Regions from separate parts of the Streptomyces sp. SLBN-31 genome, predicted to be linked through region 1. Evidence: riboswitches for the same ligand, from Rfam matches in the RefSeq annotation. Region 1 holds a riboswitch; the other holds the start of a gene.
The links. Region 1 has a riboswitch for glycine ahead of gcvP (aminomethyl-transferring glycine dehydrogenase). Riboswitches for the same ligand answer to the same signal wherever they lie in the genome.
Positions count from the first base shown of each region.

Region 2: linked by a shared signal. The riboswitch ahead of gcvT (glycine cleavage system aminomethyltransferase GcvT) and the one ahead of gcvP (aminomethyl-transferring glycine dehydrogenase) in region 1 are both predicted to bind glycine.

Region 1 covers NZ_VFNC01000002.1:1,543,844-1,559,008, forward strand. The annotation lists gene gcvP (aminomethyl-transferring glycine dehydrogenase) at 1-2,162, opposite strand, end outside; glycine riboswitch at 2,339-2,434, opposite strand; gene FBY22_RS27090 (PRC-barrel domain-containing protein) at 2,548-2,925, shown strand; gene FBY22_RS27095 (DNA polymerase IV) at 2,932-4,299, opposite strand; gene FBY22_RS27100 (MerR family transcriptional regulator) at 4,368-5,012, opposite strand; gene FBY22_RS27105 (bifunctional nuclease family protein) at 5,275-5,748, opposite strand; gene FBY22_RS27110 (MerR family transcriptional regulator) at 5,834-6,568, opposite strand; gene FBY22_RS27115 (FHA domain-containing protein) at 6,610-7,515, opposite strand; gene FBY22_RS27120 (DUF881 domain-containing protein) at 7,577-8,434, opposite strand; gene FBY22_RS27125 (small basic family protein) at 8,440-8,772, opposite strand; gene FBY22_RS27130 (DUF881 domain-containing protein) at 8,769-9,674, opposite strand; gene FBY22_RS27135 (mannose-1-phosphate guanyltransferase) at 9,782-12,277, opposite strand; gene FBY22_RS27140 (CDP-alcohol phosphatidyltransferase family protein) at 12,391-12,999, opposite strand; rRNA gene rrf (5S ribosomal RNA) at 13,110-13,226, opposite strand; rRNA gene FBY22_RS27150 (23S ribosomal RNA) at 13,296-15,165, opposite strand, start outside.
Region 2 covers NZ_VFNC01000001.1:950,677-965,841, reverse strand. The annotation lists gene FBY22_RS04620 (ABC transporter substrate-binding protein) at 1-1,699, opposite strand, end outside; gene FBY22_RS04615 (ABC transporter permease) at 1,768-2,775, opposite strand; gene FBY22_RS04610 (enhanced serine sensitivity protein SseB C-terminal domain-containing protein) at 3,115-3,879, opposite strand; gene FBY22_RS04605 (enhanced serine sensitivity protein SseB) at 4,014-4,808, opposite strand; gene FBY22_RS04600 (AAA family ATPase) at 5,462-6,130, opposite strand; glycine riboswitch at 6,308-6,409, shown strand; gene gcvT (glycine cleavage system aminomethyltransferase GcvT) at 6,578-7,696, shown strand; gene gcvH (glycine cleavage system protein GcvH) at 7,818-8,195, shown strand; gene glyA (serine hydroxymethyltransferase) at 8,210-9,475, shown strand; gene FBY22_RS04580 (L-serine ammonia-lyase) at 9,535-10,902, shown strand; gene FBY22_RS04575 (phosphatidylinositol-specific phospholipase C domain-containing protein) at 11,010-12,041, shown strand; gene FBY22_RS04570 (glycoside hydrolase family 25 protein) at 12,103-12,660, shown strand; gene FBY22_RS04565 (MOSC domain-containing protein) at 12,701-13,246, shown strand; gene FBY22_RS04560 (NADPH-dependent F420 reductase) at 13,257-13,919, opposite strand; gene FBY22_RS04555 (EF-hand domain-containing protein) at 14,122-14,334, opposite strand; gene FBY22_RS04550 (MerR family transcriptional regulator) at 14,393-15,165, opposite strand, start outside.

The DNA of each region.
Region 1 (15,165 bases):
CCCGGACCGCCGCCGCCGTGCGGGATGCAGAAGGTCTTGTGCAGGTTCAGGTGCGACACGTCGCCGCCGAAGTGGCCCGGCTTGGCGAGGCCCACGAGCGCGTTGAGGTTGGCGCCGTCGACGTACACCTGCCCGCCGGCCTCGTGCACCTGCGCGCAGATTTCCGCGACGTGCTCCTCGAACACACCGTGCGTCGACGGGTAGGTGATCATCAGCACCGCCAGCTCGTCGCGGTACTGCTCGATCTTCGCCCGCAGGTCCTCGACGTCGATCTCGCCGTCCTCGGCGGTCTTGACGACGACGACCTTCATGCCCGCCATGACGGCGCTGGCCGCGTTCGTGCCGTGCGCGGACGACGGGATGAGGCAGACGGTCCGCTGCTCGTCCCCGTTGGCCCGGTGGTAGCCGCGTACGGCGAGCAGTCCGGCCAGTTCGCCCTGCGACCCGGCGTTGGGCTGCAAGGACACCTTGTCGTACCCGGTGACCTCGGCCAGCCGCTCCTCCAGCTCCCGGATGAGCGTCAGGTAGCCCTGGGCCTGCTCGGCGGGCGCGAAGGGGTGCAGCTGCCCGAACTCGGGCCAGGTGACCGGCTCCATCTCGGTCGTCGCGTTGAGCTTCATGGTGCAGGAGCCCAGCGGGATCATGCCGCGGTCGAGCGCGTAGTCGCGGTCGGCGAGGCGGCGCAGGTAGCGCAGCATCGCGGTCTCGGAGCGGTGCTGGTGGAAGACGGGGTGGGTGAGGAAGTCGCCGTCGCGCAGCAGCTCGCGCGGCAGGGCCTCCTCGACGACGGCGTCCAGCGCCTCGATGTCGCCCTTGACCCCGAACGCGCTCCACACGGCGCTCAGCTGGGCCCGGCCGGTGGTCTCGTCGCAGGCGACGGAGACGTGGTCGGCGTCGACGAGCCGCAGGTTGACGCCGTTGTCGCGGGCGGCGGCGACGATCTCGGCCGCCTGCCCGGGAACGCGCGTGGTCAGGGTGTCGAAGTAGGAGCCGTGCACGACCTCGACCCCGCCGGCCCGCAGCCCCTCGGCAAGGATGGCGGCGTACCGGTGGGTGCGCCGCGCGATGCCCTTCAGGCCCTCCGGTCCGTGGTAGACGGCGTACATGCCGGCCATGACGGCGAGCAGCACCTGGGCCGTACAGATGTTGCTGGTGGCCTTCTCCCGGCGGATGTGCTGCTCACGGGTCTGCAGCGCCAGCCGGTACGCCCTGTGCCCGTCCGCGTCCACGGACACGCCGACGAGCCGCCCGGGCAGGCTGCGCGCGAACTTCTCCTGTACGGCCATGTAGCCGGCGTGCGGCCCGCCGAAGCCCATCGGCACACCGAACCGCTGCGTCGTACCGACGGCGATGTCCGCACCGAGCTCCCCGGGCGACTTCAGCAGCGTCAGCGCGAGCAGGTCGGCGGCCACGGTGACGAGCGCGCCGAGCTCGTGCGCCTGCTCGATGACCCGCTTGATGTCGCTCACGGCACCGGAGGCGCCGGGGTACTGCACCAGAACGCCGTTGATCTCACGGCCGGCGAGGTCGGTCGGGATCCCGTCCCGGAGGTCGGCGACCACGACCTCGACGCCCGCCGGCTCGGCTCGGGTCTCGATGACCGCGATGGTCTGCGGCAGCGCGTCGGCGTCGACGAGGAAGAGGCCCTTCTTGTTCTTCCCCATGCGCCGGGAGAGCGCCACGGCCTCGGCGGCCGCCGTCCCCTCGTCGAGCAGGGAGGCGCCGGAGGTGGGCAGTCCGGTGAGTTCGGCGACCACGGTCTGGAAGTTGAGCAGGGCCTCCAGCCGGCCCTGCGAGATCTCCGGCTGGTACGGCGTGTAGGCCGTGTACCAGGCGGGGTTCTCCATCACGTTCCGCAGGATGACCGGCGGCGTGAAGGTGCCGTAGTAGCCGAGCCCGATCATGGAGTCGAGGACCTGGTTGCGGTCGGCGAGCGAACGCAGCTCGGCGAGCACCTCGGCCTCGGTCCGCGCGCCCGGCAGATCGAGCGCGTCGGCGTTCTTGATCACGTCCGGTACCGCGGCGGCGGTCAGCTCGTCCAGCGAGCCGTACCCGACCTGCGCGAGCATCTTCGCCCGCGCCTCGTGGTCGGGCCCGATGTGGCGCTGCTCGAACGGGATTCCCTGTTCGAGCTCGGAGAGCGGAATGCGGTGGGCGGTCATTGCGGAGGCCTCCTGGTCTGACGCGACCTTCGAGGGGCACCACGGCGCGGGTACCCGGACGGCCTCCCCCTCTGTCATCTCAACCTGAGAGCTTCACCGGATCGCCCAGGGGCGCCCGGTTTTCACCGTCGGTGAGAGCGGAAGCCGTCGACACCCGCCCTGCTTTCCAGAGTGACCTCGTCCGTGCGGTACGTGAGCCTGAGAGATTCCGGGGAGGATTTGCTCCTTCGGCGCCTCCGGTGTTCTCCGGAGGACTCTCCCGCACGGGGTCAGCAGCCAGTGCCAGCGTACCAGCGGGCACAACACAGGGGTCTTTCGAGTGGCCGCCCGTCCCGTTGTGCTCTTTTGTAGTGCTTAGGACGAGTTGCGAGCAACAGGAGGGCACGTGCAGACCGACATCGATCCGCGCAACCTGATCGGCCGCAAGGCGTTCGACCGCAACGGCACCAAGATCGGTACCGTCGACGAGGTCTATCTGGACGACGCCACCGGCGTGCCCGAGTGGGCGGCGATACGCACCGGTCTGTTCTCCCGCGACGCCTTCGTCCCCCTGGAGCCCAGCGAACTGGTCGAGGGCACGCTCCACATTCCCTTCGAGCGCTCCCTCATCAAGGACGCCCCCGACTTCGGTGTGGGCCGCCACCTCTCGCCCGAACAGGAACTGCAGCTCTACCACCACTACGGCCTTGACGTGGCACCCCCGCCGTCCTTCCCGGACCGCAGCTTCGGCAAGCTGGCGGGAACGGAGGACGCGGACGCCTAGGCCCGGTCACGCACCGACCCCCTCGACGGAGACCCCAGCCGCCCCCTCGACCAACGGCAGCGGATCGGCCGGCTCCAGGTCGGGATCGTCGACCCGGAACGTCCGCACCCGCCCCGGCTCCGACCCGGGCGTCTCGAAGCGCACGGTCACCCTGCCCAGCCCGCTCCCCTGCACCCACCCGTGCCCGAACTCGGCATGCCGCACGTCGTGCCCCGCGGGCCACCGCCGCTCGACGACCACCTGCTGCTCCTCGACCGGCTCCTCGTCCCCCTCCTCCGCCACCTGCTCGGCCGCGCCTTCCCCGGCCGCCTGGGCGAACAGATCCTCCTGCGTGTAGTCGGCCAGCCCGCTCACCCCGACCCCCAGCAACCGCACACCCCCCGTCGTGTCCACGGAGTCCAGCAACCGCGCGGCGGCCTCCCGCACCACCGCCGGATCGTCGGTCGGCCCCCGCAGCGTCTCCGACCGGGTCAGGGTGGAGAAGTCGTACCGCCGCACCTTCAGCACGATGGTCCGCCCCGACAGCCCCGCGGCCCGCAGCCGCCGCACACACCGGTCGGCGAGCCGCTGCACCTCCAGCCCAACCCGCAGCCGGTCGTGGATGTCCACGTCGTACGTGTCCTCGACGGACACCGACTTCGCCTCGCGCTCGGCCACCACGGGCCGCTCGTCGCGCGCCAGCGCCATGGCGTGCAGGGCGTGCCCGTGCGCCTTGCCCAGCAGCCGTACGAGCTCGTCCTCCCCGGCCTCGGCAAGGTCGTCGACCGTGGTGATCCCGGCCCGCCGCAGATGGTCCCCCGTCGCCGGTCCCACCCCCGGCAGGGTCCGCACCGACATCGGCCCGAGCATCGCCCGCTCGGTCCCGGGCTCGATCAGCACCAGCCCGTCCGGTTTGGCCTCCTCGGATGCGATCTTCGCGAGCATCTTGGACGCCGCGAGCCCCACGGACCCGGTGAGCCCCGTGCCGGCCCGTATGTCGGCCCGCAGCTTCTCCCCCACCAGCCGCGCCGAGACCGCGTCCCAGGCCACCCCGCCGGCCTCCAGGTCCACGAACGCCTCGTCCAGGCTCAACGGCTCCACCAGGGGCGACAGCACGTGCAGGAGCCCCATGACCTGCTCGCTGATCGCCCGGTAGAACCCGAACCGGGGCACCAGATACGCGGCGTTCGGTGCCAGCCGCCGCGCCTGGGCCATCGGCATCGCGGACCGCACCCCGAACACCCGCGCCTCGTACGAGGCCGTCGCCACGACCCCGCGCGGCCCCAGTCCGCCCACGACGACGGCTTTCCCGCGCAGACTCGGCTTGGACGCCTGCTCCGCCGAGGCGTAGAAGGCATCCATGTCGAGATGCAGGATCGTGGGCGCGTTTCTCACATCTCCGATGCTGCCCTACGCCACTGACAATGCCCCCGTACGACGGCCGGACCGCCGTCGCTCCCGCCTCAGACGGCCCGGTTGCGCCGCCGCGCCAGTTCGTCGGCCGGGTTGGATCCCACCAGGGTCTCGCCGGTGTCGATGCGCTCGCCGTGCAGCTGGGACAGCGCGCTCTCGACGTCCCGCCAGACCACCCCGACGGCGATGCCGAAGATGCCCTGGCCGCCCTGGAGCAGTGCGTGGACCTCGTCGGGCGAGGTGCACTCGTAGACCGTGGCGCCGTCGCTCATCAGCGTCATGCGCTCAAGGTCCCGGAAGCCGCTCTCCCGCAGGTGCTGCACCGCGGTACGGATGTTCTGCAGCGACACACCGGTGTCCAGGAAGCGCTTCACGATCTTCAGGACGACGACGTCCCGGAAGCTGTAGAGCCGCTGCGTCCCGGAACCGTACGCGGGCCGCACGCTCGGCTCCACGAGCCCCGTGCGCGCCCAGTAGTCCAGTTGCCGGTAGGTGATGCCGGCGGCCGCGCAGGCCGTCGGCCCGCGGTAGCCGATCTCCTCGGACGCCATCGACGCCGCCCCTCCGCTGCTCGGCACGGCCGCAGGTCGCTGCGGAACGTGGTCGGCCGCGTTGCTCTGAAGCGGGTACGGTCCGCTGTCCCCGGGACCACGTCCGGGGGCACCCCCAGCCGTACCGTCGCCGCTGCTTCTCACGCCGACCTCCGTCCTTGACCTGCCTCCTCGACGGTAGGCAGCCACCAGGGGTGCGTCAACGACCGCCACACTCGGCACGCCGAGTGATAATCACCCTGAGAGTGGTTTCCCGTGCCCCACCGCGGGGAAAGGCTAGCCGAATGCGCTCGGAGCGAGCCGCAGGACGCTCGCACTGGCCCCTGGCAAATGCGGGCATTTGAGCCGTGATCGCCTGCGAACCGGCCACTCACGGACCACCGGGGTCCGCCGGGCCGGCCCCGCCTCACTGACTGCTGGTTCCGAAGTCCTCCGGCGAGATCTGGTCGAGGAACTCGCGGAACTTCTCCACCTCGTCCTCCTGCTCGTCCGGGATCGCGATGCCCGCGTCGTCGAGCACACCGTCGCTGCCGTAGATCGGCGTACCGGTGCGCAGCGCCAGCGCTATGGCGTCGGACGGACGGGCGCTCACCTCGACCCCGCTGGCGAACACCAGCTCGGCGTAGAAGACGCCCTCACGCAGGTCGGTGATGCGCACTTCGGTGAGCTCCTGGCCGACGGCCTCCAGCACGTCCTTGAACAGGTCGTGGGTCAGCGGTCGCGCGGGGGCCATGCCCTGCTGGGCGAAGGCGATCGCCGTCGCCTCCCCCGGCCCGATCCAGATGGGGAGGTAGCGGTCGCCTCCCACTTCACGCAGGAGCACGATCGGTTGGTTGGAGGGCATTTCGACCCGGACACCTACGACATCGAGCTCGTTCACACAGCAACCCTAGGACGTGCCCGGGACGTTTGGGTAGTCGGGCAGGAAACGGGGGGACGATCCGGCCTTGCGGCGCATGCCCGGCTCAGGGCAGTCGCACACCGAGCGCGGTCTGCACAAGAGCCGCGTGCAGCTTCACCGTGAGCGCCGCCAGCTCCTTCGTACGGGCCTCCGCGTGGGCCCTGGTCTGCGGATTGCGGTGCCGCTTCAGCGGGGCCACCACCTGGTCCACGAGCCCCGCCTCGCGGTCGGCGGCGGCCTTCATCGCCCTCAGGTGCCGCGGCTCGATCCCGAACCGCCCCAGTTCCACCACGAGGGAGGCGACGGTGACCGCCTCCGCGTCGTACGACCCGTCCGGCATCGGAGTGAGCAGACCGTACGACTCCCACTCCTTGAGCTGCTCCTCGCCGATCTCGGCGGCGGCGAGCAGCTCGTCCTTCCCGATCCTGGCGGCCGTCGGCCCCTCCAGGGGCTCCAGGGCGGCCTCACCGTCCCGCTGACGGCCCACCGCGGGCAGCGCCACGGCCTCGCCGCGCTCCATGGCGTCCAGGTGCTCTCGGATCACCTTCAGCGGCAGGTAGTGGTCGCGCTGCATCCGCAGGACGTGGCCGAGGCGCTCGACGTCGCCGACCGTGAACTTGCGGTATCCGGAAGGGGTCCGCTGCGGCTCGATGAGCCCTTCCGACTCCAGGAAGCGAATCTTGGAGATGGTGACTTCGGGAAACTCCTCGCGCAGCACGTTCAGCACTGTGCCGATGCTCATCAGACCGTCCGTGGCGGTGGTGCCGTGGCCGGCACCACCGCTCGGTGTTTGCAGCATGGACATTCCCTGGGGTCCCCCCGGACGCTGTCCGGGAGCGGTCAGTAGCCCTGCTGGCTCGCGTAGAAGACCAGCCGGTACTTGCCGATCTGGACCTCGTCACCGTTGTTCAGGGCGACCTGGTCGATCCGCTCTCGGTTGACGTACGTGCCGTTGAGGCTCCCCACGTCGGCCACCGTGAACGTGCCGTCCGCACCGCGGCGGAATTCCACGTGCCGACGCGAGACCGTCACGTCGTCCAGGAAGATGTCGCTCTGCGGATGGCGGCCCGCCGTGGTCAGGTCGCCGTCCAGGAGGAAGCGGCTTCCCGAGTTCGGCCCGCGACGCACCACCAGCAGTGCGGAGCCCAGCGGCAGCGCGTCCACGGCCGCCTGCGCCTCGGGAGAGAGCGCCGGCAGCTGCGTCTGGCCGGTGACCTCGGCGTCGTAGGCCTCGATACCGGAGATGGAGATCGTGGAGGTCGTCTCGGACGGCCGCTCGGCCGCGGCTCCGCCGCGCAGCGGGGCTCCGCAGTTGGAACAGAAGCGGCTGTTCTCCGCGTTGCGGTTACCGCACCTCGTACACACCAGGGCCGACATAGGGGAAAACCCTCCACCCGTACTTGAGGTTGACGGTTGCCCGAAACCTATGCCGCCGGGCTGCGCAGGGTCAACCGACGGCGCGCCCTGACCTCCGGAAATGTCACCGCCCGGCCCAGCGACCTGGTCCCGGAAGAGGGGACGCTGGCCTTCCGCCTCGGGCTGTGCGCGATGACGAGCGGTGGCATTGTCGCTGCCCTCTCGCGCGCTCTTGCCGAACAACTTCGCAAACAACTTCACGGGCGATTCCCCTTGACCGAAACAGACCCGCCCGTGGGGCAGGACGAACCCTGACTCAATACGCCGGCCGACCCGGACATCCTCACAACGTCCGTATCCACCAGACAGTTTCCACCACGCGCCACCCAATCGATGCGCCGACCCCCCGCAACCTCATGCCCCTGCCGGTCGCCCCCCATGCACCGCCGGTTCACTGGGAGGACGACCGAGCGTAGTCAGGCCGCTTCGCCGCTCGCAAGGCGTCCACGACGATCTTGTTCGATCGGCCGACAGCGACGGTGGCCTGCTCCTTCTCGAGAGTCTGCACCACGCCTCCAGGGATGTTGAGCGCCGGTTCGAGGTCCTCCGGCTTGCCGATGACCTTGAAACGATAGGGCGCGTTGATCTTGTTCCCGTCGACGCTCACGCTCTTGCCTGCGTCCGAGAGATAGGTGCTGGCCACGACACGTACGCCGTTCACCTGGATCGCCTCGGCCCCAGCCGCGCGCAGCTCCTGGACCGCGTCGAGCAGCATGTCCGCCTGGACCGTCCCCTTCGTGTCGTTGATCGTCATCGTGATGCCGGGCCCCTGCGCCGCCACCGTGCCCGCCAGAATGCCGAGTTGCTTCTCCTTCTCGACGGTCTGCTTGCGGGCCTCCTCGGCCTGGTCGGAGCTGTTCTCCAACTCGTCGCGCTGCTTCTGCAGCCCTTGCTTCTCGTCCTCAAGACGTTGAGTACGGTCGTCGAGTTCATCGAGGATGCGAACAAGATCTTCCTGACGCGCCCCGCGCAGCGCGCTGTCACTGTCGCTGTTCGACGCCACCTGGACGGCGAGGCCGAAGCCCAGGCCGAACAGCAGTACCGCGACGATCAGTTGGGCGCGGCTCACCCGCGGCGGCCACAGGCCCTGGACCAGCCGCTGCCGACCGGTCAGCCGGGGCGTCTCCTCGGTCGTCTCCTCGGGCTTCGCCTCGGGCGTCTCGTCAGCGGCCTCGGGGACCGCCGCGGGCACCTCTTCGGGCAGTTCCTTGCGCAGCCTGTTCTCGGGCTCGTCCTTCGCGTCGCTCATCGGCCTCACGCCCTGAACACGTGGCGACGGATCGCCGCGGCGTTCGAGAAGATGCGGATCCCCAGCACCACGACGACACCGGTGGACAACTGGGCTCCCACGCCCAACTTGTCGCCCAGGAACACGATCAGCGCGGCCACGACCACGTTGGACAGGAACGACACCACGAAGACCTTGTCGTCGAAAATGCCGTCCAGCATGGCCCTCAGCCCACCGAAGACGGCGTCGAGCGCCGCTACGACGGCGATCGGCAGATAAGGCTCGACGACCGCCGGAACCTCAGGCCGGACCAACAGTCCGGCCACGACTCCCACGACGAGGCCCAGTACGGCGATCACGATGTGCCTTTCTCCGTCTTCTCGTTCTTCGGCTGTGCTGTACGTACGATCACACTGGGTGCGGCGGGCAGCCGGAGGTCACCCTGCACCGAGATGCTGGTCCTGATGCCGTAGTTCTCCTGCAGGGCGTGCAGGTACAGCCCGTCGGCACTGTTCTGGAACCTGGTGCTCAGCCTTTGCCCATCACCCACCGCCAGCACGGTATAGGGCGGCACCAGCGGCCTGTTGTCGACCAGTATCGCGTCACCCGCGGCCCTGATCGCCGACAGCGCGGTCAGCCGCTGCCCGTTGATGGAGATGGCCTCCGCCCCCGACTCCCACAGCCCGTTCACCACTCGCTGCATGTCCCGGTCGCGAACCCGGCCGGTGTCGGAGAAGTCAGAGGTCTCCCGCGGGTTCCCGTTGCCCCCGGAGGTCGCCTCCTTGGCGTCGTTCACGACCAGCCGCACACCGGGGCCGTGCACCTCGACGGCGCCCGAGAGCAGGCCCACCAGCTCGGACTGGTCGCCGCCGCCGCTCTTCTCCAGAGCTTCCCGCTGTCGGGCGCTCACGTCGTCGCGCAGCTTGTCGACGGAGTGCTCCAGCTTGTCCGCCGTCGCCGTCTCACGGTCGATGCGGTCGATCAGTTCCTCGCGCTCCTTGGCGACGACGGGAGCCGCCACCCGCGCCTGCGCCGCCCCCACCGTCACGACCAACGCCGCGAGCACCAGCCCGGCCGCGAGGCCGAGCCTGGCCCGCAGTGTCCTGGGCATACCGCCGGCGCCCGCGGCCTTCTTCCGGGCGGCCGCCTCGGCGTAGCCGTCGTCGAGGCTGTGGTCCATGACGTTGGTGAGGAGGAACATGGACGCGTCCGGCCGCGAAGGGCGCGTCGGTGTGCTCCGAATGGGGGGCTGCTGCGGCATGCCGCACATCGTCGCACGTCGCGGCCACTACTTCCGAATGGCCCCACGGGCGTGCCGGACAGGCCCCCTTGGGGACACTTGTCCGGCACGCGCGCGTGCAGTGTTCTTCAGCGCCCGGCGCTGTCCACGACGGCCGACCACTCGTCGAGCAGGGCCTGCGCGGACGCGTCGTCCGGTCCCTCCGCCCACAGATGGGTGACGGCCTCGGCAGGGTCGGGCAACACCATCACCCAGCGGCCGTCGGTCTCGACGACACGCACACCGTCCGTGGTGTCCACGAAGCGGTCTCCGGCCTCCTCGACGACCCGTCGCATCACAAGGCCCTTGACGGCCCAGGGAGTCGCCAGGTCCCGCTTGAGGACGTGCGCACGCGGGATCCGCGCGTCGATCTGGCTCAGCGTGAGCTGCGTCCGTGCCACCAGACCGATGAGCCTTACGAAGGCCGCCGCGCCGTCGAAGACGCTGCTGAACTCCGGGACGATGAAACCGCCCTTGCCGTCACCGCCGAAGATGGTCGAGTCGTCACCCCCGACCCGGGTGAGGTCGTCGGGCGAGGTCGTCGTCCACTCCACCTGGGTCCCGTGGTACGCCGCCACCTGCTCGGCGATCCGCGTCGTGGTCACCGGAAGCGCCACCCGCCCACTGCGCCGCTCGGCGGCGACCAGGTCGAGCAGGACCAGCAGGGCCCGGTCGTCCTCGATGATCCGGCCCTTCTCGTCGACGAGGGAGAGCCGCTCACCGACAGGGTCGAACCGGACGCCGAACGCCGCCCTGGACGAGGCCACGATCTCGCCGAGCCTCACCAGCCCGGACCGCCGCTGGTCGCCGGTCTCGGTGGGCCGTGCCTCGTCGAGGCCGGGATTGATGGTCAGGGAGTCCACGCCCAGCTTGCCGAGCAGGCTGGGCAGCACGAGCCCCGCACTGCCGTTGGACGCGTCCACGACGACCTTCAACCCGGACTCGCTGATGCCGGTCGTGTCGACGTTCCGCAACAGCGACCCCGTGTAGGAGTCGAACACGCTGGCGGGGAAGTGCAGGTCACCTATCTCGCCGGGGAACGCCCGCCGGTACTCCTGCCGCGCGAACACCCGGTCCAGCTTCCGCTGACTGCCCTGCGACAGGTCGGCGCCGTTGCCGTCGAAGAACATGATGTCCACGGAGTCCGGCACCCCGGGTGTGGTCCGGATCATGATGCCGCCGGCACTGCCCCGCGCCGTCTGCTGCCTGGCGACGGGCAGCGGTACGTTCTCGAGGTCTCGTACGTCGATGGCGCTGGCCTGCAGCGCCGAGATCACCGCGCGCTTGAGCGCCCGGGCGCCGCGGGAGTGGTCGCGGGCCGTGGTGACGGTGGAGCCCTTCTTGAGCGTCGTGGCGTAGGCGCCGGCGAGGCGGACGGCGAGCTCCGGCGTGATCTCCACGTTCAGGATGCCCGAGACACCACGGGCCCCGAAGAGATGCGCCTGTCCCCTGGACTCCCAGATGACCGAGGTGTTGACGAACGCACCGGCCTCGATCGTCTTGAACGGGTACACCCGCACATTGCCCTGCACGATCGATTCTTCACCGATCAGGCACTCGTCACCGATGACCGCGCCGTCCTCGATGCGTGCAGCGCGCATGATGTCGGTGTTCTTGCCGACGACACAGCCACGCAGATTGCTGTGCGTTCCCACGTACACGTTGTCGTGCACGACGGCCTTGTGCAGAAAGGCCCCGCTCTTCACGACGACGTTGGAACCGACGACCGTGTGTTCACGGATTTCCGCGCCGGCTTCGACCTTGGCGTAGTCGCCGATGTACAGCGGCCCGCGCAGAACCGCGTCGGGATGCACCTCGGCACCCTCGGCGACCCACACGCCCGGGGAGATCTCGAAACCGTCGATCTCGACGTCGACCTTGCCCTCGAGGACGTCGGCCTGCGCCTTCACATAGCTCTCGTGGGTGCCGACGTCCTCCCAGTAGCCCTCCGCGACATACCCGTAGATCGGCTTGCCTTCCTTCATCAACTGCGGGAAGACGTCACCGGACCAGTCGACGGGCACATCGGGGTCGACGTAGTCGAAGACCTCGGGCTCCATCACATAGATTCCGGTGTTCACGGTGTCGGAGAAGACCTGCCCCCAGGTCGGCTTCTCGAGGAAACGCTCGACCTTGCCTTCCTCGTCGACGATCGTGATGCCGAACTCCAGCGGATTGGGCACACGCGTCAGACACACAGTGACGAGCGCGCCCTTTTCCTTGTGGAAATTGATCAGCTCGGTGAGGTCGAAATCGGTCAGCGCATCGCCGGAGATGACAAGGAAAGCATCGTCCTTCAACGCCGCCTCGGCGTTTTTCACGCTCCCGGCGGTACCGAGCGGCTTCTCCTCGTTGGCATAGGAAAGCTCCATACCGAGCTCTTCGCCGTCACCGAAATAGTTCTTGACCAATGAGGCCAGGAACTGGACAGTTACGACGGTCTCGTTCAACCCATGCCTTTTGAGCAGCCTCAGCACGTGCTCCATGATCGGGCGGTTCGCCACGGGCAGGAGCGGCTTGGGCATACTCGAAGTCATGGGACGAAGGCGGGTGCCTTCGCCTCCGGCCATCACGACGGCCTTCATGTCGGAAGCGTCCTCCTCAAGAGACGACGGTCTAGCCGACTTCACCCGTCCAGATTGTCCCGCACTTTTGCAGCGGGGGCCATCCAGCCGCTAGGGCCGCAGCAATCAGGGGTTCAGTCGGCCATGGCGTCCGCACGGACCAGGTGGCGGACTTGTACCACGTAGAGGACTCCTGCCCACCAGTACAGCGTTGTACCCCATCCGGCGAACGCCCATCCGAAAATAGCAGCGAGTGACGGCAGCCAGCCAGTTCCGTCACTGAGCAGAAGCAGCGGGAAGGCGTACATCAGGTTGAAGGTGGCGGCCTTCCCGAGGAAGTTCACCTGCGGTGGCGGATAGCCGTGGCGCCTGAGGATGCCCACCATCACCAGCAGGAGCAGCTCTCGCGCGAGAAGTGCAGCTGTCAACCAAAGCGGGAGGATCTCACGCCAGGTGAGACCGACCAAGGTCGAGAGAATGTAGAGCCGGTCGGCCGCGGGATCCAGCAGCCGGCCCAGGCTGCTGATCTGGTTCCAGCGCCGCGCCAACTTGCCGTCCAGATAGTCGCTGATGCCGCTCAGAGCGAGTACCAGCAGCGCCCACCCGTCACTCTTCGGGCCTCCGAACTCAGGCCTCAGGATCAGCCACAGGAAGATCGGCACGCCGACGAGACGCGCCATGCTGAGGATGTTGGGGATGGTGAGGACCCGGTCCGTCTGGACACGGGTCTCCTGGACCTCCACCCGGGGGCCTCCTGTGGGAAACGAGCCAACGATGCCCCCTGACCCTACCTCAACGCAAAAAAGCTCTGGCTCTTGGGCTTGAGTGCCCAAGAGCCAGAGCTCTAAAAGAAGTTCGGCGGCGTCCTACTCTCCCACAGGGTCCCCCCTGCAGTACCATCGGCGCTGTAAGGCTTAGCTTCCGGGTTCGGAATGTAACCGGGCGTTTCCCTCACGCTATAACCACCGAAACACTATGAAGTTAGACCGGAAAAAACACGGTCGTTGCCTCAGAACTAACACAGTGGACGCGAGCAACTGAGGACAAGCCCTCGGCCTATTAGTACCGGTCACCTCCACACGTTACCGTGCTTCCAGATCCGGCCTATCAACCCAGTCGTCTACTGGGAGCCTTACCCCATCAAGTGGGTGGGAGTCCTCATCTCGAAGCAGGCTTCCCGCTTAGATGCTTTCAGCGGTTATCCCTCCCGAACGTAGCCAACCAGCCATGCCCTTGGCAGAACAACTGGCACACCAGAGGTTCGTCCGTCCCGGTCCTCTCGTACTAGGGACAGCCCTTCTCAAGACTCCTACGCGCACAGCGGATAGGGACCGAACTGTCTCACGACGTTCTAAACCCAGCTCGCGTACCGCTTTAATGGGCGAACAGCCCAACCCTTGGGACCGACTCCAGCCCCAGGATGCGACGAGCCGACATCGAGGTGCCAAACCATCCCGTCGATATGGACTCTTGGGGAAGATCAGCCTGTTATCCCCGGGGTACCTTTTATCCGTTGAGCGACGGCGCTTCCACAAGCCACCGCCGGATCACTAGTCCCGACTTTCGTCCCTGCTCGACCCGTCGGTCTCACAGTCAAGCTCCCTTGTGCACTTACACTCAACACCTGATTGCCAACCAGGCTGAGGGAACCTTTGGGCGCCTCCGTTACTCTTTAGGAGGCAACCGCCCCAGTTAAACTACCCATCAGACACTGTCCCTGATCCGGATCACGGACCCAGGTTAGACATCCAGCACGACCAGACTGGTATTTCAACGACGACTCCCCCTGAACTGGCGTCCAGAGTTCACAGTCTCCCAGCTATCCTACACAAGCCGAACCGAACACCAATATCAAACTGTAGTAAAGGTCCCGGGGTCTTTCCGTCCTGCTGCGCGAAACGAGCATCTTTACTCGTAGTGCAATTTCACCGGGCCTATGGTTGAGACAGTCGAGAAGTCGTTACGCCATTCGTGCAGGTCGGAACTTACCCGACAAGGAATTTCGCTACCTTAGGATGGTTATAGTTACCACCGCCGTTTACTGGCGCTTAAGTTCTCAGCTTCGCCACACCGAAATGTGACTAACCGGTCCCCTTAACGTTCCAGCACCGGGCAGGCGTCAGTCCGTATACATCGCCTTACGGCTTCGCACGGACCTGTGTTTTTAGTAAACAGTCGCTTCTCGCTGGTCTCTGCGGCCACCCCCAGCTCGAGGAGCAAGTCCTCTCACCAAGCGTGGCCCCCCTTCTCCCGAAGTTACGGGGGCATTTTGCCGAGTTCCTTAACCATAGTTCACCCGAACGCCTCGGTATTCTCTACCTGACCACCTGAGTCGGTTTAGGGTACGGGCCGCCATGAAACTCGCTAGAGGCTTTTCTCGACAGCATAGGATCATCCACTTCACCACAATCGGCTCGGCATCAGGTCTCAGACACATGAGCGGCGGATTTGCCTACCACTCGTCCTACACCCTTACCCCGGGACAACCACCGCCCGGGATGGACTACCTTCCTGCGTCACCCCATCACTCACCTACTAACCGCTTGGTTCGGCGGCTCCACCACTCCCCTTTGCCCGAAGGCTCCGGGGCGGCTTCACGGCCTTAGCATCACGATGCTCGATGTTTGACGCTTCACAGCGGGTACCGGAATATCAACCGGTTATCCATCGACTACGCCTGTCGGCCTCGCCTTAGGTCCCGACTTACCCTGGGCAGATCAGCTTGACCCAGGAACCCTTAGTCAATCGGCGCACACGTTTCCCACGTGTGAATCGCTACTCATGCCTGCATTCTCACTCGTCAACCGTCCACAACTCGCTTACGCGGCTGCTTCACCCGGCAGACGACGCTCCCCTACCCATCACAGCGGGCGTTGGCCCTCATGCTGCAATGACACGACTTCGGCGGT
Region 2 (15,165 bases), on a different contig from region 1:
AGTTCAGCAGGCGCTCGAAGGTGAAGGGCAGGTAGTACGCGCCCTCGCTCACCTTGTGGTTGATCTGCGTGGCGATCTGGGTCTTCTTCGCCTCGTCCTGCGTACCGATGTACTGGTCGAACAGGCCGTCGATCGCCTTGTCCTTGATCATGGCGAAGTTGTTGTTGCCGCTCTGCAGGATGTAGTGGCTGCTCCACAGCGGGATGCCGTAACCCTGGACGGTCGGGAAGTCAGGACCCCAGCCCATGATGATGATGCCGAGCTTCTTCTTCGCCACGTTCGCCGGGGCGCCGATGATGCCGGAGCTCTGCGAACCGTCGTACTGGTAGATGTCGGCGTTGATGCCGACCTTCTTCAGCGACGCCTGCAGGGACGTGGCCGTGGCCACCTCCTGCGCCTTGTTGTTGCGGACGGCGATGGTGGTGCTGAAGCCGCTGGGCTTGCCGCAGGCCTTCAGCTCCTTCTTGGCCAGGTCGGCGTTGCCGCTCTTGTTGGCACCGGAGATGCCGTACGGGTCGTACTTCTGGCCCTCGGAGCCGGCGACCGACGGCGGGAGCATGTTGGTGCCGATGTCACCACCGGCGACCGGGCCACCACGCGCGGTCTGGATCGACACGTGGTCGGCCGCGTAGATGACGGCCTTGCGGCAGTGGATGTTGTCGAACGGCTTGACCGTCTGCGGGAAGACCGCGTAGCGGATGAAGCCGGAGACCGGGTTGTCCAGGTTGCCCTTGTGCTGCTTCAGGGCGATCTGGCGCGCCTGCGGGCCGAGGCCCGTCTGGCTGGCGTCGATGTCGTAGTCGCCGTTGATCAGACGCTGGTCCGAGTCGTTCTGGTTGGACGAGATGTCCAGCGTGATCTTGTCCGGGTACGCCTTGCGGACGGGGTCCGAGGACGCCTTCCAGTTGGTGTTGCGGACCAGGACCAGGCCCTTGCCCGGGCTGTACGACTGGAACTTGTACGGGCCGGAGGAGAACGGGTGCAGCGTGTACTTGGCCTTGGTGTCCTTGTCCTGGCGGACCGGGGAGGCCGTGACCATGGCGAGGACCTCGGGGAAGTCCGAGTTCGCCTTGGGCAGGTGGAAGACGATCGTCTTGGCGTCGGGCGTGGAGATCGCCTTCAGGCCGAGCTTGTCCTTCGAGGTGTCCTTGTAGGGACCCTTGTAGGTGTTCTTCGGGTCGAGCATCTGCTGGAGGTAGATCGGACCGCCGGACAGCACGTCCTGCGCCCAGACGCGCTCGATGCCGTACTTGATGTCCTGCGAGGTGATGGCCTTGCCGTCCTCCCACGTGATGCCGTCACGCAGGTGGAAGGTGTAGGTCTTGCCGTCGGAGGAGACCTGGCCCATGTCGGTGGCGAGGTCCGGGGTGAGCTTCGCACCCTCGGCGCCCGGCTGGGTCTTGTAGGTCAGCAGCTGGCGGCTGTAGTAGCGCGAGAAGTCCCACATGAAGCCGTAGTAGCCGCGCGTGGTGTCCCAGAAGTCGGCGTCCTGGGTGCTGACGTACTTCAGGGTGCCGCCCTTCTTGACCTGCGAGGCCTGGGCGACCTTGTTGTTCGCGGCGTCGAAGCCGGCAGCGCCGGACGACGAGCCTCCCTTGTCGTTGCCGCCGCCGCACGCTGCCAAGGTCAGCAGCCCGGCGACCGCGGCAGCAGCGGCCAACGCCTGCTTGCGCCGCCCTGAGGTGCGTTGGGTAGTCACGATCTCGGATCCTCCGGATTTGATGAGAGACCCCGTGCTGGTGCCACGGGACGCTTGCGGTGGGGCGGTCAACGGGAGCCCTTCGGGTCCAGCGCGTCCCGCACGCCGTCACCGAAGAGGTTGAAGGCCAGAACGGTGATGAAGATCGCTACGCCAGGGACGATCATGTACATCGGGTCCGAGTCGTAGTAGTCGATCGCGGTCGACAGCATCTGCCCCCAGGAGGACGTGGGCGGCTTGACGCCCACACCCAGGAAGCTGAGTGCCGCCTCGGTGAGGATGTTGGTCGGGATCATCATCGTCGTGTAGACGATGATCGGCGCGACGAGGTTGGGCAGCAGTTCCTTGAACAGGATGTAGAACCGCCCGGCTCCCAGGGACCGTGCCGCCTCGACGTACTCCCGCTCACGCATCGAGAGGGTCTGGCCGCGCACCACTCGCCCGATGTAGGGCCAGCCGAAGAAGCCGATGACCAGGATCATCACGAACACACGGACGTTGGACCCGGTCAGCCCCAGCATGTCGTTGGGCATGACGGAGACCAGCGCGATGATGAACAGCAGCTGCGGGAAGGCCAGCAGGCCGTCCATGACCCGGCTGATGACCGAGTCGACCCAGCCGCCGAAGAAGCCGGCCAGGATGCCCAGGATCGTGCCGAGGACGACGGCGACGATCGCGGACAGGAAGCCGACGAGGAGCGAGATCCGGGCGCCGTAGAGGACGCGGGCGAAGATGTCGCGGCCGTTGACGGGCTCGACGCCGAGCCAGTGCTCCCCGCTGATGCCGCCCAGGGACCCCTTGGGGGTGCTGAACAGGGGGTCGATCAGGCTCTCGTGGTAGGCGTCGGGGTCCTGACCGTAGGCCTGGGCGATCAGGGGGGCGAACAGCGCGACCAGGATGAGGAGGAGCACGATGATGCCGCCCGACAGGGCGAGCTTGTCCCGCTTGAGGCGCTCCCAGGCGATCCGGCCCAGGGAACGACCCTGTACGGCCTTGGCGCCGGCTGTGGCAACCGCTGCTTCCTCGGCCGCGCTCGGGGCCGCTTCCGCAGTCGGCTCGTGCAATGGTGCCGTCATCTGGCAGGGACCCCTCTTCGATTCAACCGGCGGTGGCCGGCCCGCACTTGCCGCTGTGGCGGCGTGATCAGCCGTCGTACACGGGGACGAAGTCCCCTGGAGCGGGAGTCTTCAACGCTTTGGCGATCTGTTGCCAGACTTGGCGGTGAATGGATGCGTAAACGTGATGCGGGCTGTTGGGTTCCGTTATCCGGACAGTGGGTAACGGGGGCCGGACGGGAATTCTTTCGGACATTTGGTTTACAAGTGGATCAGTTGGCGGTATCTACGCGCGAAGAACGTCTCCTCCGGTCTGAACCAAAGGCGCGCGTCTCAGTCCGCGTCGCCCGGAGCGGACACTCAGTACCCACCCCGCACCGGCGGGTAGCCGTAGCCCGCCGCGGGCGCCTGGGCGGGGGCGCCGGCGGGGGCGTGGGCCTCGCGGTCGTAGAAGGGGCGGGCGCTCGCCCGCATCCAGAGCGCGACCGGGTCGAAGTCGTCGGACATCGCCACGGTCGACACCGGCAGCCCGTCGGGTACGGCGCCGACGGACTGCTGCATCATCGCGCGGACGGAGTCGACGGCGCCGGGGCTGGTGTCGTACACGTCCAGGCCGATGGCGAGGTACGGCGCGCCGAGCGCCGGCTGCACCCACGCGCGGCGCAGGGAGCGTACGGCGGGGGTGCGGTGGGCGTTCTGCGCGAGGAGGGCGAAGAACTGCGGGATCTCGATGGCCGGCTCCGACAGCCGGAGCGGGCCGGCCGGCTGGCGCTCCAGGCCGGTGGCGACCCGGCGCAGGTCCAGCCAGGGGATGCCGACGCCGCCGCCGGGGGCGTGCGGGTTGAGCCAGAGGCCGAAGTGGTCGGGGTAGAGGGTGCGGGCCACGTCGAGGCCGTCCACCACCTCGTACGACCTGTTCCAGCCGCTGGCGCTCAGTTCCTGGGCCGAGGTGACGCAGGGGGCGTAGCCGTAGCCGTCGACCTCCATGTTTCCGTACTGGGCGTCCGGCGAGCCGGCCTGGCCGTGCCACAGGAGCATCCAGATCTGACCCGAGCCGGGGGTCGCGAGGGCGCGGAGGAGTGCCTCGTAGGCGTCGTAGCGCCCGGGCGTCACCTGGCGCAGCATGTGCTCGACGCTGCCGCTGAGGCTCGCGCTCACCTGTCGTACCGCCCCTTCGAGAAGTTGCCCCGCATTGAGTGACAGCTTAAGCGCCCGGTGGCTCAGGACCCGTGGTGCGTACGGCGTCGCCGCCGCGTCCTCTAGAGGTGGTCCCTGACGTAGAAAGGGCGCACCTGGTCCCTCATCCACACCGCCACCGGGTCGTCGGTGACGTCCAGGAGGACCAGGTTCACCGGCCACTGGGTGGGGATCCGGGTCACCGCTCTCTCCAGGGCCTGCAGCGGGAGGGCCCTGAGGTCGCCCTCCCACTGGGAGAGTTCCACGCCGACGAACATCACGGGGTCGGCCGTCTCCACGGCCGCGAGGCAGCGGCGAGCCGTGACGACCACGCCCGTCTCGGCGAACTCCGCCGAGGCCGCGGCCAGGAAGTCGATCGGGTCGTCCTGCCAGTCCGGTTCGTAGAGCTTGACCCGCCCGCCGGCGGCGGGGCCGTCGAGGGGGGTGCGGCCCACGCGGCACAGCTCGGCGACCGCGGCGGGCGGCAGGGGCATGCCGACCACGCCGTCGGGGTTGACGATGAGGCCCACCTGCGGGGGCAGGCCGCGGGCGAAGTCGACGGCCGGGGCGATCGTGTACGCCATGTGGCTGCCCACGGCCTGCCGGAACTGCTCCTCGGAACTGAAGACGGGGACGTAGGCCTGGCCCTCGAGCTCCACCGTGGGCAGGTCGACGGGGCCGGTGTCCGGGCCGCCGCCGTTGGGCAGCGGGATCCACAGGTAGCTGCGGCCCAGGACCTCGATGATCCGGCCGCCCGCGGAGGGCACGCCGAGGGAGGCCGACAGCACCTCCTCCAGCTCGTTGCCGGGCCAACCGCCGTGCGGATGGGGGTGCGCCTGCGTGGGAAAGTCCGCGGGGAGATCCGCTGGGAAGTCCATCTGTCTACGACCGCCTGCTGAGTACCACTGCTGAGGCTGGCAAGGCTAGCGGGTACCACCGCCACCGGCCCCTCCCCGCGCACGGCCCGCTCACGTCCAGTGCGGCGGGCAGGCCGCGACGTCCGCGGCGGGACGAACCGCGCGGCAGGGCGGCAAGGGGGCGGGGACGGGTTGTGAGCCGGACGCGCGTCCCCCGGCCGAGGCCGTCGCTGAGCCGACAGCGCTGACGCGTCGCTGCGCGCGCGGTGGGGCCGGCGGTGGAGCGGGGTGGCTTCCGGGCCGGGCACGCGTCCCCCGGCCAAGGCCGTCGCTGAGCCGACAGCGCTGACGCGTCGCTGCGCGTGCGGCGGGGCCGGCGGTGGAGCGGGGTGGCTTCCGGGCCGGGCACGCGTCCCCCGGCCGAGGCCGTCGCTGAGCCGACAGCGCTGACGCGTCGCTGCGCGTGCGGCGGGGCCGGCGGTGGAGCGGGGTGGCTTCCGGGCCGGGCACGCGTCCCCCGGCCGAGGCCGTCGCTGAGCCGACAGCGCTGACGCGTCGCTGCGCGTGCGGTGGGGCTGCCCGTGGGGCGGGGTCGGGGTTGTGGGCCGGCCGGGCAGAGGCGCCACCGCGGTGACGTCGGTCCTTGCGTACGGGGCCTGTCGATGTGCGTCGGGTCAGGTGGTGAAGGTGATGGTGGTGAGGGTGTTCGCTGCGGGGCGGTCCAGGAGGAGGGCCGAGGTGATGCCGGTGGGAAGGTCGCCGCGTTCTACGGAGCGGATCAGGCGGGCGGCCGCGGTGCGGTGGCGCAGGAAGGCGTAGCGGGAGACACCCCGGCCGCGCTCGCGCTGGCCCTCCAGCGCGGTGCGCGGGGTGACGTCGAGGAGCAGCAGGTGCATGGCACCGCCCCGGCGGCGGGCCTCGCGGGCCAGCCAGTCGCGGACCCAGGCCTGGGTGCCGCAGTCGTGCACGACGACGCCCTCCCCGTGCCGCAGGGCGCGGCGCAGGCCGGCGAAGTGGGCGAGCCGGACCAGGGGGCGGTAGACCGCGTACGGCAGCAGGCGCGGGGCGCGGGCCTCCCAGCGGTCCCGGGTGTCCTGTGAGTCGACGCGTATGCCCCGCACCGCGCGGCTCATCAGCGTGGACTTGCCGCTGCCGGGCAGGCCGGTGACGACGACGACGTCACGGGGGCCGAAGAGCAGGGCGTGCGGGCTGCGGCCGGAGCGGTCACGGAGGTCGCGGACGACCGGCGCCGGTCTCCGGCCGCACCGCTCGCGGGCCGGGGCCGCGGACTGCTCGGGCAGCGAGACCGCCGAGGTCGTGGCGTACACCGTGGTCCTGTTCACCGTGATCGTCCTTCCTGCGGGGTCAGGAAAGCTTCTCCCCACCGTTTGTAAAAGGAAGGTAATGCAGGATGTCTCGCGGTTCGGTCCTTTTCCCGCCACAGGCCTGTTACAGATGCGGCCTGCCACGGGCCGGGCGGGGCGTGCAATGATGTGCGCGCCAACTGCATACCGGCCGTTTGAATCCGCGCGGGAGAGTCCCCAGCACGTCTGCGTCGCTGGGGCGCCGAAGGAGCAAGTCCCTCCCTTGAATCTCTCAGGCCCCGTTACCGCGCGGGCGAGGCACATCTGAAAAGCGGGCCGCCGTCCTCGGCGGTCCCACCCACGGTGCAAGCCATGCCGTCCGCGGTCATGGCGAACCTCTCAGGTTCCGATGACAGATGGGGAGGAACGACCTCGCCCGTCATGACCTCGTCCGTCATGTTCAACGCCCTGGGAGACGACCGTCCGATGAGCAGTACCGAAATCCGCCGTACCGCGCTCGATGCCCTGCATCGCTCGCTGGGCGCGACGATGACCGACTTCGCCGGCTGGGACATGCCCCTGCGCTACGGCTCCGAGCGCGACGAGCACCTCGCCGTGCGGACCAAGGCGGGCCTCTTCGACCTCTCCCACATGGGTGAGATCACCGTGACCGGCGAGCAGGCGGCCGCCCTGCTGAACCACGCGCTGGTGGGCAACATCGCCTCGGTCGGCGTGGGCCGCGCCCGCTACACCATGATCTGCCGGACCGACGGCGGCATCCTGGACGACCTGATCGTCTACCGGCTCGCGGAGACCGAGTACATGGTCGTCGCCAACGCCTCCAACGCCCAGGTGGTCCTGGACGCCCTCACCGAGCGGGCCGCCGGCTTCGACGCCGAGGTGCGCGACGACCGGGACGCCTACGCGCTGCTCGCCGTGCAGGGCCCCGAGTCGCCGGGCATCCTCGCCTCCCTCACCGACGCCGGCCTCGACGGCCTGAAGTACTACGCCGGCCTGCCGGGCACGGTCGCCGGCGTCCCCGCGCTCATCGCGCGCACCGGCTACACCGGCGAGGACGGCTTCGAGCTCTTCGTACGGCCGGAACACGCCGTCGAGCTGTGGCAGGCGCTGACCAAGGCCGGCGAGGGCGCCGGGCTCGTCCCCTGCGGACTGTCCTGCCGGGACACCCTGCGCCTGGAGGCGGGCATGCCGCTGTACGGGCACGAGCTGAGCACCGAGCTGACGCCCTTCGACGCCGGGCTCGGCCGGGTGGTGAAGTTCGACAAGGAGGGCGACTTCGTGGGCCGCGAGGCCCTGGAGGCGGCCGCCGCGCGGTCGCGGGAGAACCCGCCGCGCGTCCTGGTGGGCCTGGTCGCCGAGGGCCGCCGGGTGCCGCGCGCCGGGTACCCGGTCGTCGCCGGCGGCGAGGTGATCGGCGAGGTCACCTCCGGCGCCCCCTCCCCCACGCTGGGCAAGCCGATCGCCATGGCGTACGTCGACGCGGCGCACGCGGCACCGGGCACGCCCGGGGTCGGTGTGGACATCCGGGGCACCCATGAGCCGTACGAGGTCGTGGCACTGCCCTTCTACAAGCGGCAGAAGTAGACACTGGAGCCGGACGGCTTCACCGCACGGACGTGACGCCGAGCACATCCGCCCTGCTCACTCGCGTATCCAGCAGTCCCCCATTCACCAGCACTCCCGCGCGTACAGGAGAATTCAGGCCATGAGCAACCCCCAGCAGCTGCGCTACAGCAAGGAGCACGAGTGGCTGTCGGCCGCCGAGGACGGCGTCTCGACGGTCGGCATCACCGAGTTCGCGGCCAACGCCCTCGGCGACGTCGTCTACGCCCAGCTTCCCGAGGTGGGCTCCGCCGTGACCGCGGGCGAGACCTGCGGCGAGCTGGAGTCGACCAAGTCGGTCAGCGACCTGTACTCCCCCGTCACCGGTGAGGTCACCGAGATCAACGAGGACGTGGTGAACGACCCGTCCCTGGTCAACTCGGCCCCCTTCGAGGGCGGCTGGCTGTTCAGGGTCCGCGTCACCGAGGAGCCGAGCGACCTGCTCTCCGCCGACGAGTACACCGCCCAGAACGCCGGCTGAGGAGCCGTAGACGCATGTCTGTCCTGAACACACCCCTGCACGAGCTCGACCCTGAGATCGCGGCCGCGGTCGACGCCGAGCTCGGGCGCCAGCAGTCCACCCTCGAGATGATCGCCTCGGAGAACTTCGCTCCGCTGGCGGTCATGGAGGCCCAGGGCTCGGTCCTGACCAACAAGTACGCCGAGGGCTACCCCGGCCGGCGCTACTACGGCGGCTGCGAGCACGTCGACGTCGCCGAGCAGATCGCCATCGACCGGGTGAAGGAGCTGTTCGGCGCCGCGTACGCCAACGTCCAGCCGCACTCCGGCGCCTCCGCCAACCAGGCGGCCCTGTTCGCGCTGGCCAAGCCCGGCGACACCATCCTGGGTCTGGACCTCGCCCACGGCGGGCACCTCACCCACGGGATGCGGCTGAACTTCTCCGGCAAGCAGTTCGACGTGGTCGCGTACCACGTCGACGACGCCGGCCTGGTGGACATGGCCGAGGTGGAGCGGCTGGCCAAGGAGCACCGCCCGAAGGTCATCATCGCGGGCTGGTCGGCATACCCGCGGCAGCTGGACTTCGCCGAGTTCCGCCGGATCGCCGACGAGGTCGAGGCGTACCTGTGGGTCGACATGGCCCACTTCGCGGGCCTGGTCGCGGCGGGGCTGCACCCCAACCCGGTGCCGTACGCCGACGTCGTCACCTCCACCACGCACAAGACGCTCGGCGGCCCGCGCGGCGGCATCATCCTCGCGCGCAGCACCGACTTCGCGAAGAAGCTGAACTCCTCGGTCTTCCCCGGCTTCCAGGGCGGTCCGCTGGAGCACGTGATCGCGGCGAAGGCGGTGTCCTTCAAGGTCGCCGCGGGCGAGGAGTTCAAGGAGCGCCAGCGGCGTACGGTGGAGGGTGCCCGCATCCTCGCCGAGCGCCTGACGGCCGCCGACGCCCGCGAGGCCGGGGTGAACGTCCTGTCCGGCGGCACGGACGTGCACCTGCTCCTGGTCGACCTGCGCGAGTCCGAGCTGGACGGGCAGCAGGCCGAGGACCGGCTGCACGAGATCGGCATCACGGTCAACCGCAACGCGGTCCCCAACGACCCGCGCCCGCCGATGGTCACGTCGGGGCTGCGGATCGGTACTCCGGCGCTGGCGACCCGCGGCTTCACGGCGGAGGACTTCGCCGAGGTCGCCGACGTGATCGCCGAGGCGCTGAAGCCGTCGTACGACGCGGCCGGTCTGAAGGCCCGGGTCGTGGCCCTGGCCCACAAGCACCCGCTGTACCCCGGCCTGAACAAGTAAGTCCCCGGTGGGGCACCCGTGAGCCGGGTGCCCCACCACCCCCGCACTGAGGAGTACCCGTGGCCATCTCGGTCTTCGACCTGTTCTCGATCGGCATCGGCCCGTCCAGCTCCCACACGGTCGGTCCGATGCGCGCGGCGCGCATGTTCGCCCGCCGCCTGCGCAACGAGGGCGTGCTGCCCTCCGTCGCCTCGGTGCGCTGCGAGCTGTACGGTTCGCTCGGCGCGACCGGCCACGGGCACGGCACGCCCAAGGCGGTACTGCTGGGCCTGGAGGGCGCCTCACCGCGGACGGTGGACGTGGAGACGGCCGACGAGCGGGTCGAGGCGATCAGGGCCGCGGGGCTGCTGAAGCTGCTCGGCGAGCACGAGATCCCCTTCTCCTTCGACGACGATCTCGTGCTGCACCGGCGCAAGGCGCTGCCGTACCACGCGAACGGCATGACGGTGTGGGCGTTCGACGCCTCCGGCACCGAACTGCTGTCGAAGACCTACTACTCGGTGGGCGGCGGCTTCGTCGTCGACGAGGACGCGGTGGGCGCGGACCGCATCAAGCTCGACGACACCGTGCTGAAGTACCCCTTCCGCACCGGCGACGAGCTGCTGCGGCTGACCGAGGAGACCGGACTGTCGATCTCCGCGCTGATGCTGGAGAACGAGAAGGCCTGGCGCACCGAGGAGGAGATACGGGCCGGGCTGCTGGAGATCTGGCGGGTCATGCAGGCGTGCGTCTCACGCGGCCTGTCCCGGGAGGGCATCCTGCCCGGTGGCCTGCGGGTCCGGCGCCGGGCCTCGATGTCGGCGCGGCAACTGCGCGCCGAGGGCGACGCGTTGGCGCACGCGATGGAGTGGATCACGCTCTACGCGATGGCGGTGAACGAGGAGAACGCGGCGGGCGGCCGCGTGGTCACCGCGCCGACGAACGGCGCGGCCGGCATCATCCCCGCCGTCCTGCACTACTACATCAACTTCGTGCCCGGCGCGGACGAGGACGGCGTGGTCCGCTTCCTGCTCGCCGCCGGCGCCATCGGCATGCTGTTCAAGGAGAACGCCTCCATCTCCGGCGCCGAGGTCGGCTGCCAGGGCGAGGTCGGCTCGGCCTGCTCCATGGCCGCGGGCGCGCTGGCGGAGGTCCTGGGCGGCTCGCCGGAACAGGTCGAGAACGCGGCCGAGATCGGCATGGAGCACAACCTGGGCCTGACCTGCGACCCGGTCGGCGGCCTGGTCCAGATCCCGTGCATCGAGCGCAACGGCATGGCCGCGGTGAAGGCGGTCACGGCCGCGAAGATGGCCATGCGCGGCGACGGCTCCCACAAGGTCTCCCTCGACAAGGTCATCAAGACCATGAAGGACACGGGGGCCGACATGAGCGTCAAGTACAAGGAAACCGCCCGCGGCGGACTCGCCGTGAACATCATCGAGTGCTGAACTCCCCCGCGCCGGGCGGAGAATGACGTTCCAGCCGGGTCTACCCATCAGTAACCGTCTGCCCCTACGCTGCCGCCAACTCGGTGACGGCGAAGGGGTTTTGACGTATGCGCGTGGTGAGACGGGTGGCGGCGCTGCTGGGCGCGGCCGCGATGCTGATGGCGGTACCGGGCAACGCCCATGCGGCGTCGCCGAAGTTCTCGGAGACTACGGCGATCGGGACGCACAATGCGTACGAGAAGGCCAAGTACACCTACTGGGCACAGGCGTTGGACTCCGGTGCCTCGCTGCTGGAGCTGGACGTGTACGCGGACAGCCTGAGCAGGCGGTGGCGGGTGAGCCACAGCAATCCGCTGGGCAACGACAACAACTGCGAGAAGGCGGCCACGCCGGGCGAGCTCTACAGCAAGAGCCGCAACCAGGACCTCGGCAGCTGCCTGGACAACATGGCGGCCTGGCAGCAGCTCCACCCCGACCACGCGCCCGTCGTCGTCAAGGTCGAGCTGAAGGTCGGCTTCAACAACAAGGCCGGCCTCGGCCCCGACGAGTTCGACACCCTGGTCTCGCGCAAGCTCGGCGGGAGCGTCTTCCGGCCGGCCGACCTACTCGGCTCCTCCTACTCCACGCTCGACGCGGCGGCGAAGGCGAACGCGTGGCCCACGCGGGACGCGATGAAGGGCAAGTTCCTCTTCGAGCTCACACCCGGCACGGTCGAGCAGCAGAACCCCTTCGACCACTACTGGACCGACGAGGAGTACGGCGACCACCTGCGCGACCTGTACGCGGCCGGGAACATCTCGGCGGCGCAGGCCTTCCCGGCGGTGCTCGGCGCGGCGGGCGGCGACCCGCGCGCCGGCCGCTACGACAGTTCCATCCGGCCGTGGTTCGTCTTCTTCGACGGTGACGCGGCGTCGTACGTCGACAACGGCTACGACACGTCCTTCTACTCGGCGAACCACTACATCCTGATCATGACGGACGCGGCCGGCGTCTCCCCGGCGATCTCCTCGACCGCTCCGACGGACGCCGAAGTGGCCGCCAGACTGGCCTTGTTGGCCGGGGACCACGCGAGTCTGATCACCTCGGACTGGGCGGCGAAGCCGGCATCCGTGCTGAGTTCGGTGGCCGCCAGAAGTTGACGCCCTAAAGTATGGGGTCCGCAACTCCTCTCCCCACGACGGTACTTCAGGGAGTTCCCCCATGCTGCACGGAATCGACGTCAGCGCGTTCCAGTCCGCTTCGTACGGTACGGACGGCCTCTCCTTCGCCTTCGTCAAGGCGACGGAGGGCCGTTCGTACGTCAACCCGAGACTGGCCGCGCAGACGAAGACCGCCCGGGACGCGGGCCTGGTCGTCGGCTTCTACCACTTCCTGTGGCCCGGCAACCTCCAGGCCCAGGCCGAGTACTTCGTCCGGCACGCCCCCGAGAAAGCGGGCGACGTCCTCGCCGTCGACTGGGAGACGACGAGCTCCGGGACGCATGCGAGCAACGCGGAGAAGGACTCCTTCATCCGCAAGGTGAAGGCGCTCAGGCCGAACAACCGGGTGATCCTCTACGCCAACAGGAACTTCTGGCTCGACATCGACCGCACCTCGTACGCCGGCGACGGCCTGTGGATCGCCGACTACGTCACGGCGGGCAAGCCCCGTATCAAGGCCAAGTGGCGCTTCCACCAGTACTCCAGCGAACCGCACGACAAGGACGTCGCGGACTTCGCGAGCAGGGCGGCCCTCAAGGAGTGGGCCGCGGGCGCCTGAGTGAGAGATCATTCCCCGTAGGGACGAGGGGAGAATTCTCATGTCGGGTGGGTCGGTCGCCGCGGTCAGCAGCAACGAAACGTACTCGTTCACCAAGCCCAACCGGGAGAGCATCACGCTGCTCGAAGGGCTGGGCGTCGAGGGTGATGTGCATGCCGGGCTGACGGTGAAGCACCGGTCGCGGGTGGCCCGGGACCCCTCGCAGCCGAACCTGCGGCAGGTGCACCTCATTCACGAGGAGCTGTTCGGCGAGGTCGGGGAGGCCGGGTTCGAGGTCGCGGCCGGGCAGCTCGGGGAGAACGTCACCACGCGGGGGATCGATCTGCTGGGCCTGCCGGTCGGCGCGCTGCTGCGGCTCGGGGACGAGGCGGTCGTCGAGGTCACCGGGCTGCGCAACCCGTGTCCGCAGATCGACGACTTCCGCAGGGGGCTGCTGAAGCAGGTCGTCGGGCGGGACGCGGACGGCTCGGTCCGGCGCAGGGCCGGGATCATGGGCGTCGTCGTGAGCGGCGGCGTGGTGCGGCCCGGGGACCCGGTCGAGGTGGAGTTGCCGGAGGGGCCGCACCGGCCGTTGGACGTCGTCTGAGCCGGCGGCGTCAGGCCCGCCACTCCGCCGTACGCTCGGGGCTCGCCGCGGCCAGCGCCTTCGTCACCCCGTCGACGCCCTCGCGCAGGCCGTACACCGGGGTGCCCGGCTGCTGGCGCCAGGAGTCGTCGAGGCCGCCCGCGTCCACGGTGTCGAAGCCGAGCTCGTCGATCAGCGCCCTGACCTTCCGCTTGGCCGCCTCGTCGTCGCCCGCCACCGGGAGCGCCTGCCGGTCGGGGGCGCCGGCCGGGCGCGCGCGTTCCAGGATGTCGATGGCATAGGTGCCGTTGAAGGCCTTGACCACGGGGTGCCCGATCTGCCGCTCGGTCCAGCGGCTCTCGGTCAGGCCCTCGTCCTCGATCCCGGCGATCTTCCCGTCGCGCTGCTGCGGGTAGTAGTTGCCGGTGTCGATCACCGCGACGCCCTCGGCGGCCCCGTCGAGCAGTCCGGAGGGCAGGTTCGGGACGGCCTTCAGCGGGACGGTGACGACGACGATCTCCGCGTCACGCGCCGCCTCCTCCACCGGTACGGGCGTCGCGCCGGTCTCCTCGGCCAGCTCGGTGAGGGTCTGCGGGCCTCGGGAGTTGGCCACGGAGACGTCGTGCCCGAGGGCCGTCAGCCGTCGGGTGAGGTTGCCGCCGATGTTGCCCGCGCCGATGATGCCGATCTTCATGACAGGCCTTGCCTTTCGGGTCGATGCACACGCATACGTCTGCTCCGCGTCAACCCCGGGCCTCTCCGGGCTATTCCGACGGGCGGCGAGTACCCGTTCCGCGCCGGCCGTCGAACGGGCATCGTCCCCGGCGGCGGGATCCGGCGCCGGGCATGACGAAGGGGCGCCGGCGCACACCGCGCCGGCGCCCCTCGGGCGGGCGTCACTTGTTCAGGTACGCCCAGAACTCGTCGAACGACAGGACCTTGTCGCCGTTGAGGTCGCGGGCCTTGATGATGACCTCGGCCACCGACTCGGTGACGTTCCAGTCGCCCCCCTGGGCCAGAGCGGTCTTGAACTCGGCGGCGGTGATGAACCCGTCGCCGTCGGTGTCGATCCTCTGGAACTCCTTGCGCGCTGCTTCGATATCGGCCACCGATCCGCCCCTTTTATCCATGTTCCATTGCCGTGCTGGCGTACTGACGCAGGTCAGACTAACCGCCCGGATGCGCCTTCAGTGCGGCGACCACCCACCCGAACTCGTCCTCGAACGTCCGCACCGGCTCGCCCTTGAGTACACCGAGCAGTTCGCGGTACCGGGCGAGACGGACGTTGTGGGTCGCCCGGACGCGTTCGAGGACGTCGGCCCGGTCGGCCCGGCCCAGCAGCTTCCGCAGCACCTCCTCGGCCTCGGGCGACTCGGGCGCGATGCCCTCCTCGCGCGCCTGACCGACCAGCTCCACGAGCCGCTTGGCGAACCACATGGACGTCCCGGCAGGCGCCCCCTGTCCGCGGTCGGCGTGATTGAACTCGGCCGCCCTGCGCATCTGCGCCTTGAACTCGGGGTCCTGCACCAGCTCCGCCAGCTCCACCCAGGCGTCCACCTGCTCGGGTGTCGGGTCGTCCGGCAGGTTCACCGCGGTGTTGCGCATCCGCTCGTGGACGTCCGGGTCGACGAGGTCGAGTCCGTGGAACATCTCGTCCACGAACTCCTCCATGATCCGCCGGCGCTCCGCCGCCGACAGCCTTGCCAGTCTGTTCATCAGGGTCATCTCCTCCGCGGTCGAACCGCGTCGCGCCACGGACGACAGCACCGCACGGGTCACCCTCAGCGTGCCGATCTGCGCGTCCAGGGCGACCACGTGCGCCGCCGCGACCTCCGCGACCGTCCGCTCCCCCACGAGCACCTTGCGCACGTCCTGGAGGCCGAGGCCCAGCTCGCACAGGGTGCGGATCAGTTCCAGGCGGGCGGCGGAGCCGGCGTCGT